DNA from 3 places in the Labrys sp. Lb11 genome. Region 2 is predicted to be linked to each of the others. Evidence: riboswitches for the same ligand, from Rfam matches in the RefSeq annotation. Region 2 holds a riboswitch; each other region holds the start of a gene.

Region 1 (5,286 bases), on a different contig from region 2:
CCGTCACCGGAGCCGCGGAAGCCGCCGCCGGTCGGACCGGGACGCTCTGCCTCAGTTTTGCCGGACGACGGCGCCGATCGCATTGACGACGAGGCGCGCGGCCGTGAGGGCCGACAGGCCGTCGACGTCCGCGGGAGGATAGAGCTCGACGAGGTCGAAACCGGCGATCCGCGCGCGCCTGCCGAGGCCTGCGATCAGGTCGATCGCCTGCGTGTAGCCGAGGCCGCCCGGCGTCCGGGCCGCGACGCCCGGCATGATGCCCGGATCGAGGCCGTCGCAATCCAGGGTGACGACGACCTTCGCGCCCTCCGGAACATGCCGGAGCGCGGCCTCGACGCCGTGCGCGTGGACCTCGCGGGCCGTCACGAAACGGCTGCCGCGACGCCGGGCCGCCTCGATCTCGGCCGGCCGCGCACTGCCGACCCCGCGCATGCCGACCTGCACGATGCCGGCGACATGCCCCATCTCGCTGGCGCGGCGCATCGGGCTGGAATAGCCGTGGCGTTCGCCATGCAGTTCGTCGCGCCAGTCGATATGGGCATCGATCTGCAGGATCCAGATCGGCCCGTGGTCGGCAAAGCCGGCGAGGAAGGGGATCGGAACGGAATCATCGCCACCGAGCAGGATCGGCACGGCGCCCGATGCCAGCACGTCCCGCGTCTTCTCCTCGATCCCGGCTCGATTCCCTGCATTGTCATGCATCACGGTCGGAATATTGCCGACATCGACGCATGAAGGCGGCTTGCCGTCGAACAGGGGACCGTCGAGATCGAAGTCCCAATGCTCGACGAGGCCCGCGTCGACCTGGCTGGCGGCACGGATGGCGTCGGGCGCGAGGGCATAGCCGCTGCTGTCCCTGGCGGGATAGGTGCTGCCGTGGCCGGCCCCGAAGAGCACGATCCGGGGTGCGCGCCCGCCGTCGAGGCGGGCGGGAAACCCCAGGAAGGTGAGGGCAAGGGTCATTGGGAAGGCGGCTCAGATGCCGAGCTTGCTCTTCAGCAGGTCGTTGACGGCCCCCGGCGCCGCCTTGCCGCCCGTCTGCTTCATGACCTGGCCGACGAACCAGCCGAGCATGGTGGGCTTCGCCTTCACCTGCTCGACCTTGTCGGGGTTGGCGGCGATCACCGCATCGACCGCCGCCTCGATCGCGCCGGTGTCGGTGACCTGCTTCATGCCGCGAGCCTCGACCAGGGTGCGCGGGTCGCCGCCCTCGCTCCAGACGATCTCGAACAGGTCCTTGGCGATCTTGCCGGAGATCGTGCCTTCGCCGATCAGGTCGACGATGCCGCCGAGCTGCGCCGCCGAGACCGGCGAAGAGGCGATGTCCTTGCCTTCCTTGTTCAGACGGCCGAACAGCTCGTTGATCACCCAGTTGGCCGCCGCCTTGCCGTCGCGGCCCCTGGCCACGGCTTCGAAGAAGTCAGCCGATTCGCGCTCGGCCACCAGCACGCCGGCGTCATAGGGCGACAGGCCGTAATCGGCGATGAAGCGCGCCTTCTTGGCATCCGGAAGTTCGGGCAGGTCCTTGGCCAGCGCGTCGACATAGGCCTGGTCGAACTCGAGCGGCAACAGGTCGGGGTCGGGGAAGTAGCGATAGTCGTGCGCTTCCTCCTTCGAACGCATGGAGCGCGTCTCGCCCTTGCCGGGATCGTAGAGGCGCGTCTCCTGCTCGATGACGCCGCCATCCTCGAGGATGGCGATCTGGCGGCGCGCCTCGGTCTCGATCGCCTGGCCGATGAAGCGGATCGAGTTGACGTTCTTGATCTCGCAGCGCGTGCCGAAGGGCTCGCCCGGCCGGCGCACGGAGACGTTGACGTCGGCGCGCAGGTTGCCCTTGTCCATGTCGCCGTCGCAGGTGCCGAGATAGCGCAGGATGGTGCGCAGCTTGGTCACATAGGCGCGCGCCTGGTCGGACGAGCGCAGGTCCGGCTTGGAGACGATCTCCATCAGCGCCACGCCCGAACGGTTCAGGTCGACGAAGGACATCGAGGGGTGCTGGTCGTGCAGCGACTTGCCGGCGTCCTGCTCCAGGTGCAGACGCTCGATGCCGACCGTCAGCGTCTCGCCCGTCTCCGGCACCTCGACGACAATGGTGCCCTCGCCGACGATCGGCTGCTTGTACTGGCTGATCTGGTAGCCCTGCGGCAGATCCGGGTAGAAGTAGTTCTTCCGGTCGAACACCGACCTGTGGTTGATCTGCGCCTTGAGGCCGAGGCCGGTGCGGATCGCCTGGCGCACGCATTCCTCGTTGATCACCGGCAGCATGCCGGGCATGGCAGCGTCGACCAGCGAGACATGGCTGTTGGGCTCGGCGCCGAAACCGGTGGAGGCGCCCGAAAACAGCTTCGCCTCGGAGGTGACCTGGGCGTGGACCTCCAGGCCGATGACCAGTTCCCAGTCGCCGGTGGCGCCCTTGATGATCTTCTTGGGGTCGACGGCGGCGGTCATGGCGGGGCTCCGGACGGCGGGATCGAATGCTGGGCTTCCGAATAGAGGGTCGTGGGCTGCCTATCAAGTTTCAGCCGCCGGCGCCTGCCCCCAGCCGTCCTCGAACACCAGCTCATCGAGCGGCAGCCGCCGGGCCCAGCGCTTCGCCTCCAGCTCCGGCCGCTCGTAGAGCCGGTCGACATAGCCGACGCAGAGATAGGCGACGATGACGATGCCGGCGGGGATGCGCAGGATCGCCCGCATCCGCGCCTCCTCGAAGATCGAGACCCAGCCGACGCCGATGCCCTCGGCCCGGGCCGCCAGCCAGAGGTTCTGCACGGCGCAGGCGGTGGAATGGAGATCCATGTCGCGATTGTGGGTGCGGCCGAGCACCGCCGGCCCGCCGCGGGAGCGGTCGCAGGTGACGCAGATGTTGAGCGGCGCGGCCCGGATGCCTTCCAGCTTCAGCGAGCGGTAGAGCGCCGCGCGCTCGCCGGTGAACAGCGAGGCGGCCTCGGCGTTGGCCGCCTCGAACGCCCGGCGCACCTCCTCCTTCACCGCTTCCGAGCGGATGAGCAGGAAGTTCCACGGCTGCATCAGGCCGACCGACGGCGCATGATGCGCCGCCTCCAGCAGCCGCCGGACGACGTCGCCGGGGATCGGCCGCGGCAGGAACGGGCCGCGCACGTCGCGGCGCGTCTCGATCGCCCGATAGAGCGCGGCGCGCTCGCCTTCGCTGAACGGACCGGCCGCGACGAGACCGGCGTCGATCGGATCGGAAACAGGTTCGGGCATCGGTCTCCCCACCATGCCGGATCGCCCGTTCCGCCGTCCGTGCGGAAAGAGCTTGCCGTCTGGCCGGTCTTCCGACTCCGGATCCTCCCGTTCCGGCGCCTTCCCGGCCCTGCGGCCAGTGGCGTCATCCTGCCGGAACAGTCCCCGTCACGGCGTTGGGCACGTCGCGGATTGGCACCGCGTTCCCGATTCTCCCGCATGCGCGGGCACCAGACGCAGCAGCGATAGCGCAGGTGCAGCCCCGCCGGCAAGGCGCCGCTTGCGATCCGCCCGCCAGCCGGCATTGTGGGGGCAAGCAGCCTGTCGTGGCTTTCGCCACGCTTGATTTGCATTTTTCAATGCAGAATCAAGGCTGCGCAGACTCACACGTGCAAGCAGGTCCGCGAGAACCTGCCTTGCCTGGATGCCCCCGATGCCCCCACACCCCGACCGCCCCGATCGCATCCCCACGCTCGCCACCGAGCGCCTGACCCTGCGCGGCCACGGCATCGGCGACTTCGACGCCATGGCCGCGCTGTGGGCGGATCCGGAGGTCACGCGCCACATCGGCGGCCGTCCTCTGACCCGGGAAGAGGCCTGGGGACGCCTCCTGCGCTATGCCGGACTGTGGTCCTTGCTCGGCTACGGCTACTGGGCCATCGTCGAGACGGCATCCGGCCGCTTCGTCGGCGAGGCCGGGTTCGCCGATTTCCGGCGGGAGATCGAGCCGCCGCTCGACGGCATCCCCGAAGCGGGCTGGATCCTGGCGTCCTGGGCCCAGGGCCGGGGGTTCGGGACCGAGGCCCTGCACGCGATGCTGGCCTGGGGCGAGGCGTATTTCGGGCCGGTGCGCAGCGCCTGCCTGATCGCCCCGGAGAACCTGCGCTCGATCCGCCTGGCGCGGCGGTGCGGCTATCGGGTGGCCTCGCCGGCCGCCTACAAGGGCCAGTCCCTGCTCCTGCTCCGGCACGAAGCCGGCGCCCAGATGTGATGCTGCTGTGCAACAGGCCGTGCGCGACCTTGGATGCGGCGCGATGCCCCCCTTGCGATTCGAGAGAATCGCCGGCACGTTCGAGGCGTCGTCAACCAGCGAAAGGAGGTGATCCAGTGTCTCATCGGTGTGAAGTCCGGTCCTCGGCGCTCTGGATCCTCACTCTGCGCGAGGTCCGCGGCGCCTGACGCCGGTTGGCCGTCAAGGCCGGACCAGACCCGAATTTTCAAGCAAGCCCAGAGGCGGAACGCACGGCGTTTCGCCTCTGTTGCGTTCCGGGGGCCGGGCAAGCCGCCCCGATGGCAGCCGGTGGCGGCCCTATTCGCCGAGATGCTCGGCCTCGTAGCGGCAGATCCAGTCGATCAGATTGCGCCACACGGCTTCGGCCAGATCCGGCGGCAGCCCCCGGGCCTGCGCCAGGCCGCGGACATGGGCGACCACGTCCTCCACCCGATCGGGAATGAGCGCCGGCAGGTTCTCGCGCGCCTTCACGGCGATGACCCGCTCGACGATGCCCATGCGCTCGGCCAGCAGGGCGACCAGGCCGCCATCGATCCGGTCGATCTCCCGGCGCAGATCCGCCAGCGTATCGGCGCGCTCAGCCGCCACGGCGGCGCGCCCTGCCCTGCCGGAGGGCGCCCATCACGCCCACCACGCCTTCGGCCGCGGCAGCGGCCCTGCCGCCTGCTCGATCACCTCGCCGAGGGCGAACAGGGTCTCCTCGTCGAAGGCCCGGCCGATCAGCTGCAGGCCGAGCGGCAGGCCGTCGGCCGACAGGCCCGCGGGCACGGCCAGGCCGGGCAGGCCGGCCATGTTCACGGTCACGGTGAAGACGTCGTTGAGGTACATCTCCACCGGATCGGCATCGGCCTTCTCGCCGATGCCGAAGGCGGCGGAGGGCGTCGCCGGGGTCAGGATCGCATCGACGCCGGCGGCATAGGCCTGCTCGAAATCGCGCTTGATCAGCGTCCGCACCTTCTGCGCCCGGACATAGTAGGCGTCGTAGTAGCCGGCCGAAAGCACATAGGTGCCGATCATCACCCTGCGCTTGACCTCGGCGCCGAAGCCGGCGGCGCGGGTGTTCTCGTACATCT
Region 2 (5,286 bases):
GGCATCGTCAATGCCGGCCAGCTCGCGGTCTACGAGTCGATCGACCCCGAGCTGCGCGAGGCCTGCGAGGACGTGGTGCTCAACCGCCGCGAGGACGCGACCGAGCGCCTGCTCGCCCTGGCCGAGCGCTTCAAGGGCGCCGGCGCCCGCGAGGCCAAGGCGCAGGATCTCGCCTGGCGGGACTGGCCGGTCGAGAAGCGCCTGGAGCATGCCCTGGTCAACGGCATCACCGACTATATCGAGAGGGATACCGAAGAGGCGCGCCTGGCAGCCGAGCGGCCGCTGCACGTGATCGAGGGCCCGCTGATGGCCGGCATGAACGTGGTCGGCGACCTGTTCGGCTCCGGCCGGATGTTCCTGCCGCAGGTGGTCAAGTCGGCCCGGGTGATGAAGCAGGCCGTGGCCGTGCTGCTGCCCTATATGGAAGCTGAGAAGGCGGCCAACGGCGGCGGCGAGCGCAGGAGCGCCGGCCGGATCCTGATGGCGACCGTCAAGGGCGACGTCCATGACATCGGCAAGAACATCGTCGGCGTCGTGCTGGCCTGCAACAACTACGAGATCATCGATCTCGGCGTCATGGTGCCGTCGGCGAAGATCCTCGAGACCGCCCGCGAGCGGAAGGTCGACATCATCGGCCTGTCCGGCCTGATCACGCCCTCGCTCGACGAGATGGCGCATGTCGCCGCCGAGATGGAGCGCGAGGGCTTCGACATTCCCCTGCTGATCGGCGGGGCGACGACCAGCCGTGTCCACACGGCGGTGAAGATCCATCCGCGCTACGAGCGCGGCCAGGCCGTCTACGTCACCGATGCCAGCCGGGCCGTCGGCGTGGTCTCCAGCCTGCTGTCGCCCGAGGCCGGCCCCGACTATCGCCAGACCGTGCGGGCCGAATATGTCAAGGTCGCAGCCGCTCATGCCCGCAACGAGGCGGAGAAGCTGCGCCTGCCGATCGCCCGCGCCCGCGCCAACGCGCATGCGATCGACTGGGCCGCCTATGACCCGCCGAAACCGTCCTTCCTCGGCACGAAGGTGTTCGAGACCTACGATCTCGCCGAGCTCGCCCGCTACATCGACTGGACGCCCTTCTTCCAGACCTGGGAACTGAAGGGGCGCTATCCCGCCATCCTGGATGACGAGAAGCAGGGAGCGGCGGCGCGCCAGCTGTTCGAGGACGCCCGGGCGATGGTCGACAGGATCGTGGCCGAGCAGTGGTTCCGGCCCAAGGCGGTGGTCGGCTTCTGGCCGGCCGGGGCCGTCGGCGACGATATCCGCCTGTTCACGGGCGAGGACCGGCGCGAGACGCTCGCCACCTTCTTCACCCTGCGCCAGCAACTGGCGAAGCGCGACGGCCGGCCCAACCTGGCGCTGTCCGACTTCGTCGCGCCGGAGGACAGCGGCAAGCCCGACTATGTCGGCGCCTTCGTCGTCACCGCCGGGATCGAGGAGGAGGCGATCGCCGAGCGCTTTGCCCGCGCCAATGACGACTATGCCTCGATCATGGTCAAGGCCCTGGCCGACCGCTTCGCCGAGGCCTTCGCCGAGGCCATGCACCAGCGCGTGCGGCGCGAGCTCTGGGGCTATGCGCCGGACGAGGCTTTCGGCCCGGACGAGCTGGTCGAGGAGCCCTATCGCGGCATCCGTCCGGCGCCGGGCTATCCCGCCCAGCCCGACCACACCGAGAAGGCGACGCTGTTCCACCTCACCGACGCCGAGGCGCGGATCGGCGTCCGCCTCACCGAGAGCTTCGCCATGTGGCCGGGCTCCTCGGTCTCGGGCCTCTATCTCGCCCACCCCGACGCCCATTATTTCGGCGTGTCGAAGATCGAGCGCGACCAGGTCGAGGACTATGCCGCGCGCAAGGCCATGCCGGTGCGCGAGGTCGAGCGCTGGCTCTCGCCCATCCTCAACTACATGCCGGTCGCCGAGGCGGCCGAATAGCCCGATGAGAAAGGTGGGGGCCGTCTCTCCTGCATATTGACGGCCCCGGCAAGTACGGCCACCATATCTAGCAGTCATGGGTCTGCGGATTCGTCATTGCGCGTCCGCGGCTAAGAGGGAATCCGGTGGGCGGGCGCCTTGCGAGAGGCGCCGGCGAGGCCGGGGCTGCCCCCGCAACTGTAAGCGGCGAGTTTCCTGCCAACCAGCGTCACTGGCGAGCAAAGCCGGGAAGACCGGCAGGAGACCACGACCCGCGAGCCAGGAGACCTGCCCATGGCCGTCTGTCTGTCCTCGGGCGGGGTGCCCCGACGGATCGCCTTGCCCGCCGCGCGGCCGTCCCGCGCGGGCGCAGCATGCGTTCCTCGGCCCAAGCCTCCAGATTTGGGGTTTGCCGAATGTCCATCCATCTTGAAACCGAAGCTCCCGACCGGCGCCGGCCGGCCATGCCGGCAGAGCGGCAGCAGCCGACCGCGGGACCGGGCTACCAGGTCATCCGCCGCAACGGCGCCGTCACGCCCTTCGCGCCCGCCAAGATCGCCGTGGCGCTGACCAAGGCCTTCCTGGCGGTCGAGGGCAGCCAGGCCGCCGCCTCGCGCCGCATCCACGAGATCGTCGAGGGACTGACCGCCGAGGTCGTCGCGGCGCTGACCCGGCGGGCCGATGCCGGCCGAGCCTTCCACATCGAGGACGTGCAGGACCAGGTCGAGCTGGCGCTGATGCGCGGCGGCCATCACAAGGTCGCCCGTGCCTATGTGCTCTACCGCGAGGAACGGGCCGCCGAGCGGGCGCGCAGCACCCAGGCGATCGTGGATGCGGCGCCGGCCCTGCGGATGCGCATGGCGGACGGGAGCCTGGTGCCGCTCGACGTCCGCCGGCTGCAGGCGGTGGTGGCGGAGGCCTGCCAGGACCTCGCCGACGTCTCGACCGAGGCCATCCTCGCCGAGACCCGGCGCAACCTCTATGACGGCATCACCGAGGACGAGCTCGGGCTCGCCCCGGTGCTCGCCGCCCGCACCCTGATCGAGACCGAGCCGAACTACGCCTATGCCAGCGCACGGCTGCTGCTCGACCGGCTGCGGGGCGAGGCGCTGTCGGCCGTGCATGGCGGACACCAGGACGCCACCCAGGCAGAAATGGCCGGGCGCTACGCCGAGTATTTCCCCGCCTATGTCCGCGCCGGCATCGCCGCCGAGCTGCTCGACCCGGAGCTCGGCCGCTTCGACCTGCCGCGGCTGGCGGCGGCGCTGCTGCCCGAGCGCGACCTCTCCTTCCAGTATCTCGGCCTGCAGACCCTCTACGACCGCTACTTCCTGCACAGGCACGGCCGGCGCTTCGAGCTGCCGCAGGCCTTTTTCATGCGGGTGGCGATGGGGCTCGCCCTGCGCGAGATCGACCGCGAGGCCAAGGCGATCGCGTTCTACCGCCTGCTCTCCTCGTTCGACTTCATGGCCTCGACGCCGACGCTGTTCAATGCCGGCACCACCCGGCCGCAGCTCTCCTCCTGTTTCCTCACCACCGTCGCCGACGACCTCGACGGCATCTTCAAAGCCGTGAAGGACAATGCCCTGCTCGCCAAATATTCCGGCGGCCTCGGCAATGACTGGACGCGGGTGCGCGGCCTCGGCGCCCACATCAAGGGCACGAACGGCGAGAGCCAGGGCGTGGTGCCGTTCCTGAAGGTCGCCAACGACACGGCCATCGCGGTCAACCAGGGCGGCAAGCGCAAGGGCGCCGTCTGCGCCTATCTAGAGACCTGGCACGTCGACATCGAGGAGTTCCTCGACCTGCGCAAGAACACCGGCGACGACCGCCGCCGCACTCACGACATGAACACGGCCAACTGGGTGCCGGACCTGTTCATGGAGCGGATCGAGGCCGACGGTCCCTGGACGCTGTTCTCCCCCGACGAGACGCCGGACCTGCACGAGCTCCACGGCCCCGCCTTCAAGGCCGCCTACGAGGCGCACGAGGCCCGCGCCGCCCGCGGCGAGGTCAAGGTGTTCCGCACCGTGCGGGCCGTCGACCTCTGGCGGCGCATGCTGACCATGCTGTTCGAGACCGGGCACCCCTGGATCACCTTCAAGGATCCCTGCAACATCCGCTCGCCCCAGGGCCATGCCGGCGTGGTGCACTCCTCGAACCTGTGCACCGAGATCACGCTCAACACCTCGGACGAGGAGGTGGCGGTCTGCAATCTCGGCTCGATCAACCTCGCCAGCCACGTCACCGCCGCAGGCCTGGACCGGGACCGGCTGGCGCGGACGGTGGCGACGGCGATGCGCATGCTCGACAACGTCATCGACATCAACTTCTACACCATTCCCGAGGCGCGGCGCTCGAACCTGCGGCACCGGCCGGTCGGCCTCGGCCTGATGGGGTTCCAGGACGCGCTCTACACGCTGCGCCTGCCCTATGCCTCCGAGGCGGCCGCGCGCTTTGCCGACGAGAGCATGGAGGCGATCTCGTTCCACGCGATCGCCGCCTCGACCGACCTCGCGGCCGAGCGCGGACGCTATCCCAGCTTCGAGGGCTCGCTCTGGTCGAAGGGCATCCTGCCGATCGACTCGATCGAGCTCCTGGCCGAGGCCCGCGGCGGCCTCGATCTCGACCGCTCGGCCGGCCTCGACTGGGGCGCCCTGCGCGAGCGCGTCCGGACGGTGGGCATGCGCAACTCCAACTGCATGGCGATCGCGCCGACGGCGACGATCTCCAACATCTGCGGCGTCGCCCAGTCGATCGAGCCGGCCTACCAGACCCTCTACGTCAAGTCGAACATGTCCGGCGACTTCACCGTCGTCACCGCCAGCCTCGTCGCCGACCTCAAGGCGCGCGGCCTGTGGGACGAGGTGATGGTCTCCGACCTCAAATATTTCGACGGCTCGCTCGGACGGATCGACCGCATCCCCGACGATCTCAAGGCGCTCTATGCCACCGCCTTCGAGATCGACGCCGCCTGGCTGATCGAGGCGGCGGCGCGGCGGCAGAAATGGATCGACCAGGCCCAGTCGCTCAACCTCTACATCGCCGAGCCGAGCGGCCGCCGGCTCGATGCCCTCTACCGCCTGGCCTGGAAGCGCGGGCTGAAGACCACCTACTACCTGCGCTCGCGCTCGGCCACCCATGTGGAGAAGTCGACGCTGAAGGGCACCGACGGCAAGCTCAACGCCGTCGCGCCCGCCGCTGTCGCGGCGGAGCCGATCCTGACGCCGATCGCCTGCTCGATCGACAACCCCGACTGCGAAGCCTGCCAGTAGGCCCGCCCCCAAGAGCCCCTTTCCCGCAGGGAGAGGGCTTCCCAGCCCTTTTCTCCTCGCGATGCCCCCCTCTTCAAGGACCTGCCATGCTCGA
Region 3 (5,286 bases), on a different contig from region 2:
GGCAGCCGGCGGCATCGAGCGCCGAGCCTTCCCTCTCGCGCCGGGCGGAAAAGGCGGTGGCGTTGAGGATCACCGCCGGGCGGATGCGCCGCAGTTCCGCTTCGATCCAGCCGGCCGTCTCCTCGTCCTTCAGCGAACCGACGAACAGCGCCGTGACCGCCAGCCCGCGCCCGGCGAGCGCCTCGGCCAGGGCATCGATCGGAGCCGTGTCGGCCGCAAGCAGGATGGAGCGGTAGAAGACGATTGCCGCGGTCCCGGCCGCATCGCCGCCGGCGGGGAGGCCGGCATGGATGCCGTGCTTGGGCAGGGCGACGGGCGGCGGCGCCTCGCCCCGGTCGAGGCCGCCGAGCCGGGCGATATGGCGCAACGCGGCCGCCGCATTGGCGCCGCCCCCCTCCCGCCAATAGGCCTCCAGCCGCTCGAGATCGGCCGCGGCCACGGTGGAGAGCTCGGCGAGGCGGGGATCGGCCCGGCCGTCGCCCGGCAGCAGCGCCAGGGCGATGCCGTGCCGGCGGGCCACGGCGCCCAGCTCCTCCGCCCCATAGCGCCAATAGTCGACGCCGCCGAGCAGGCGCACCAGGATGGCGCGCGCATGACGGCAGACGCTCTCGACATAGAGGTCGACCGACATCGGGTGACGCAGCCTGGCGAGCGGCGCCACGCGCAGCCCTTCCAGGCCGCCGGCGGCGGCCAGCGCCAGATCGCTGTCGGTGAAGGACAGGAAGACGACGTCGCCCGGCGCCTGGCCGAGATCGACCGCCGCCTCGGCGGCGTCGAGCGAGCGCGTGTCCTGCGGGAGAAGATGCATCGTGTCCTACCGCACCAGCGCGACCTGCCGGCCCCCGGCACAGCCGCGGCCTGGCGCCGCCCGGGAAAAGAGCCTTCGGGGAGAAGGGGCAGCCGGCCGTGCCGAGCGCCTGCCCCGAAGCGACGCGCCCTGTCCCAAACGGCCCGGCGGCGCGCCGCAACCGTGTCGGGGCAAGGCTTCGACGGCAATCCGGACGTGTCGCGACGCCCTCCGGTCCGTCCGATCTGCGCAGCGGATCATGCCGCGATCATACACCCGCTAGGCAGCCAGCGCCCGCTCGATCGCGGCTCGGTCGAGCCCCTTCTCGCCGATCACCACGATGCGGCCGGCGCGGGGCTCGCCGGGGCCCCAAGCCCGGTCGAAATGGTGGGAGAAGCGGGCGCCGACCCCCTGGACCAGCAGGCGCATCGGCTTGCCGTCGACGGCGACGAAGCCCTTCATGCGCAGGATGTCGTGGGTTTCCGCCGCGGCCTTGAGCCGGGCCACCAGCGCCTCCGGCTCGGCCACGGCCGGCAGGTCGACGACGAAGGTGTCGAAATCGTCGTGGTCGTGCTCGGGCTCGGCGTCGTGGTGCGAGGGACGGGCGGCGAGGTCGTCCTCGGCCGCGGCAGCGAGGCCGAGCAGCACGGCGGCGTCGATGCGCCCCTGGACGGTCTTCACCACCTTCACGGCGCGCGGCACGGTGCGGACGATATCGGCGGAGACGGTGGCCGCCTCCTCGGCGCTGAGCAGGTCGCCCTTGTTGAGCACCACCAGGTCGGCGCACAGGAGCTGGTCCTCGTAGACCTCCTCCAGCGGGTTGTCGTGGTCGAGCGCGGCATCGCCCTCGGCCCGACGCTTCAGTTCCTCCGGATCGTCGGCGAAACGTCCGGCCGCCACGGCCGCGCCGTCGACCACGGCCACCACGCCGTCGACGGTGACGCGCGAGCGCACCGCCGGCCAGTTGAAGGCCTTGACCAGCGGCTTGGGCAGCGCCAATCCCGATGTCTCGATGACGATATGCTCGGGCCGCTCGGGCCGGTCGAGCAGCGCCTCCAGCGCCGGCACGAAATCGTCGGCCACGGTGCAGCAGATGCAGCCGTTCGACAGTTCGACGATGTTCTCGGCCGGGCAGCTCTCGATGCCGCAGCCCTTGAGGATCTCGCCGTCGACTCCGACATCGCCGAACTCGTTGACGATCAGGGCGAGGCGCCGGCCGTTCGCCGTCTCCAGGAGGTGGCGGATCAGCGTGGTCTTGCCGGCGCCGAGGAAGCCGGTGACGATGGTGCAGGGAACCTTTTGCAGCGTGCTCATTCGGCAGCGTCCTTGAGGAAGGGATGGGGCGGGATGCGGGCGACCATGCCGCGCTTGAACGGTTCGGGCCGGCCGCGCCAGGGCATCAGCCCGTCGGTGGAGGCGGCGAGCAGGCCGGCGGCGGCCAGTATGTCGGGGCCGGCGTCCGGCGTGAGGTCGCCGAACACATAGGTCCAGGCGCCGGGCGCGGTCAGGGAAACGGTGCAGGCGCGGCGGCAATTGCCGAGGCACTCGACCGGGTTGAGCTGCATGGCGGCGGGTATCGTCTCGGCCAGCGCCTGGTGCAGCCGTGCCCCGGAGCGCGGCGCGGTGGGATCGTCGCCCTCGCGCCGGCAGGTGACGCAGACATGAATCACGACGTCCCGCATCGGCCGGGCCTTGCGCCTTTCCTTGCGCCGCGGCGCGGCACGGGGCGCGGTTGCAGCCGCCGCGACGGCGGCAGCCCGGCACCGGTTGCTTCCGGGGCGCCCCGCCCGGACCGGCATGCGCAACGGCAGGTCTCCTGGCTCGCGGGTCGCCGCGACGCGCCGCCTTCCCGGAGATGGCTCCAGTGGCCTCCTGGCGCGCCGCTCGCCGCTCACAGTTGCGGGGGCAGCCGCGGACTGGGGGCCGGAGCCCCGCACCGCATTCCCTTTTGACTCTCGGACGAGAGACCGTCTGGATCGGACTAAAGGACTGTGCGACAAGCCTTGTCAATCGCACAGGCGACGCAGGCTTGCCTCGGCCGGCAGGCGGCGCAGCCATGCACGGCACGGGACAACGGACATGAGCGGCGAGGAAAAGCCGGAGGCCGCCGACAGGCCGGAGCGCATCGATTCCACCTTCCGGAACGGCTCGGTGACCGCGATCGGCGTGGTCGTCGGCTTCTCCCTCGGCTTCCTCAGCAACTGGGCCTCGCAGCCGGGCGACTGGAACTGGCTCGACATCGCGGCCGTGATCCTGATCTGCATCGGCCTCGGCCTGCAGATCCGGGCGCTGGCCGGCATGCTCTATGTCAGCTCGCTCGATCTTGCGATCTATGACCGGCTGATCCGCTTCTTCCTGGCCGGCGTCATCCTGGTGGCGATCGGCGTCGGCATCGCCATCTTCGCCGACGTGCTCGGCTTCAACGTCACCGCGCTGCACAAGCCGTGACCGCCCTGCCCGATCGCCTCACCCTGGTCATCGGCGGCGCCCGTTCCGGCAAGAGCGCGCATGCCGAGGCGCTGATCGGCCGCCTGCCCCCGCCCTGGACCTATATCGCCACGGCGCAGGCCTTCGACGCGGAGATGCACGAGCGCATCGCCGAGCACCGGCGCCGGCGCGACGGGCGCTGGGTCACCGAGGAGGCGCCGCTCGAGCTCGCCGCCGCCCTGGCCGCGGCGCCGGGCCCGGTGCTGGTCGACTGCCTGACGCTCTGGCTCACCAACCTGATGCTGGCCGAACAGGCGCTCGAGCCGGCTTTCTCCGGGCTCGAGGCGGCCCTGGCCGCTGCCGCCCATCCCGTGGTCCTGGTGTCGAACGAGGTCGGCCTCGGCGTCGTGCCGGACAACGCCCTGGCCCGCGCCTTCCGCGACGAGGCCGGGCGGCTCAACCAGCGGGTGGCACGGCAGGCCGACCGCGTGCTGTTCATGGTCTCCGGCCTGCCGATGGTGGTGAAATGAGCGAAGCGGACGACGGGGCCCGCCACAAGGCGAAGATGGCCAAGCGCAAGGCGGTGCAGGACGCGGAAGTGGCCTCCAAGACCCTCGAGAAGGGGCTGCTGATCGTCCATACCGGAGCCGGCAAGGGCAAGTCGACCGCCGCCTTCGGCCTCATGCTGCGCGCCCTCGGCCATGGCTGGCGCGTCGGCGTGGTGCAGTTCATCAAGGGCGCCTGGTCGACCGGCGAGCGGGCCGCGCTGGAGCGCTTCTCCGACCTCGTCACCTGGAAGACCATGGGCGAGGGCTTCACCTGGGAGACGCAGGACCGCGAGCGCGACGTGGCTGCGGCCGGGCGCGCCTGGACCGAGGCGCAGGCGATGATGGCCGATCCGGACATCCGTCTCCTCGTGCTCGACGAGCTCAACATCGCCCTGCGCTACGACTATCTGCCGCTGGCGGCGGTGGTAGCGGCGCTGGCGGCGCGCCGGCCTGACCTGCACGTCGTCGTCACCGGCCGCAACGCCAAGCCGGAACTGATCGCCGCGGCGGACCTGGTGACCGAAATGACGCTGGTGAAGCACCATTTCGCCGCCGGTGTGAAGGCGCAGCAGGGCGTGGAGTTCTGACCGGGACGGGCGGGCGCCGACCGCGGGTCGGCCGAGAGCACGCTGGCCGTGGCCGTGCGTGACGTGGTCCATGAGTTCGGCAGCGTCCAGGGCGACAGGATCGACGTCTCCGCCGTCGACGCCGATGGCGGTGCGTCCGGCGATCAGGCCTTCGTCTTCATCGGCCAGGCCAGCTTCACCCATGGAGCCGGCGAGTCGCTCCGCATGTCACCGGCGACGCTTGAAGCGAAATTGCCACAGCAGCCCGGCGGTGATCGCGACTGCGCCAATCGTGGCGGGAAACGCGTACTCGCCCCATGCACCCCACCAAATCAAGGCTGCAAGTGTGAATCCGGCAACCGATATGAAAGCGACGATCGCGCTTGGTTTCAGGTAAGCCCATGGCCTGGGATAGCCAGCCCGATTTGCGAACGTATCGAAGGCCATGCGATAGATGCCGACGACGATTGCGATGATGAATATCACCTCATAACCGAGGGAGTGATCCATCGTTCCCGTCCTTCGCTCGCGGGCAGAATCCTACCCTAAATCCAAAAGCACCGGAGTCACAGACGTTCGGACCGGATTGCCCCCGGCAGTTTGCGCTCCCCCGCGTGACGCGCAAGCCCCTTCGCCGGCCTGGTGCCATGTGCGATCGCGCACGCCGCCTGCCCTCCCCTCATGCCAGTCTGCAACCTCCCCCTCATCAGACAGTCCTTCGGGAGGCACGATGGCCAATTTCACGCTGACCACCGCCGTCAACAACTTCACCGGCACATCCGGGGCCGACATCTTCTCCGGCCCCGGCGGCGGGGTCGACGCGCTGGACGGCGGCGGCGGCAATGACGAGTTCCACATCGATTCGGCCCAGGCCGGCACGATCGACGGCGGCACCGGCACGGATACGGTCTTCCTCGACGGCAACGAGCTCGGCGCCGTGACCTTCTCCAATGTCGAG

The links. Region 2 has a riboswitch for cobalamin ahead of AC27L4_RS22915 (ribonucleoside-diphosphate reductase subunit alpha). Riboswitches for the same ligand answer to the same signal wherever they lie in the genome.
Region 1: it holds a riboswitch for cobalamin, as region 2 does, so the genes downstream of both, bluB (5,6-dimethylbenzimidazole synthase) here and AC27L4_RS22915 (ribonucleoside-diphosphate reductase subunit alpha) in region 2, are expected to answer to the same signal.
Region 3: it holds a riboswitch for cobalamin, as region 2 does, so the genes downstream of both, AC27L4_RS00370 (DUF1636 family protein) here and AC27L4_RS22915 (ribonucleoside-diphosphate reductase subunit alpha) in region 2, are expected to answer to the same signal.

The regions. Positions count from the first base shown of each region.
Region 1 covers NZ_BAAJOT010000005.1:395,261-400,546, reverse strand. Annotated here, with positions in the region: gene AC27L4_RS20465 (agmatinase) at 52-963, opposite strand; gene gatB (Asp-tRNA(Asn)/Glu-tRNA(Gln) amidotransferase subunit GatB) at 976-2,448, opposite strand; gene bluB (5,6-dimethylbenzimidazole synthase) at 2,512-3,222, opposite strand; cobalamin riboswitch at 3,267-3,451, opposite strand; gene AC27L4_RS20450 (GNAT family N-acetyltransferase) at 3,635-4,192, shown strand; gene AC27L4_RS20445 (chorismate mutase) at 4,511-4,801, opposite strand; gene gatA (Asp-tRNA(Asn)/Glu-tRNA(Gln) amidotransferase subunit GatA) at 4,835-5,286, opposite strand, start outside.
Region 2 covers NZ_BAAJOT010000006.1:199,223-204,508, reverse strand. Annotated here, with positions in the region: gene metH (methionine synthase) at 1-1,938, shown strand, start outside; cobalamin riboswitch at 2,000-2,227, shown strand; gene AC27L4_RS22915 (ribonucleoside-diphosphate reductase subunit alpha) at 2,382-5,192, shown strand; gene AC27L4_RS22910 (ribonucleotide-diphosphate reductase subunit beta) at 5,279-5,286, shown strand, end outside.
Region 3 covers NZ_BAAJOT010000001.1:70,751-76,036, reverse strand. Annotated here, with positions in the region: gene cobN (cobaltochelatase subunit CobN) at 1-808, opposite strand, end outside; gene cobW (cobalamin biosynthesis protein CobW) at 1,067-2,101, opposite strand; gene AC27L4_RS00370 (DUF1636 family protein) at 2,098-2,469, opposite strand; cobalamin riboswitch at 2,577-2,774, opposite strand; gene AC27L4_RS00365 (hypothetical protein) at 2,867-3,235, shown strand; gene cobU (bifunctional adenosylcobinamide kinase/adenosylcobinamide-phosphate guanylyltransferase) at 3,241-3,744, shown strand; gene cobO (cob(I)yrinic acid a,c-diamide adenosyltransferase) at 3,741-4,349, shown strand; gene AC27L4_RS00350 (hypothetical protein) at 4,557-4,838, opposite strand; gene AC27L4_RS00345 (calcium-binding protein) at 5,059-5,286, shown strand, end outside.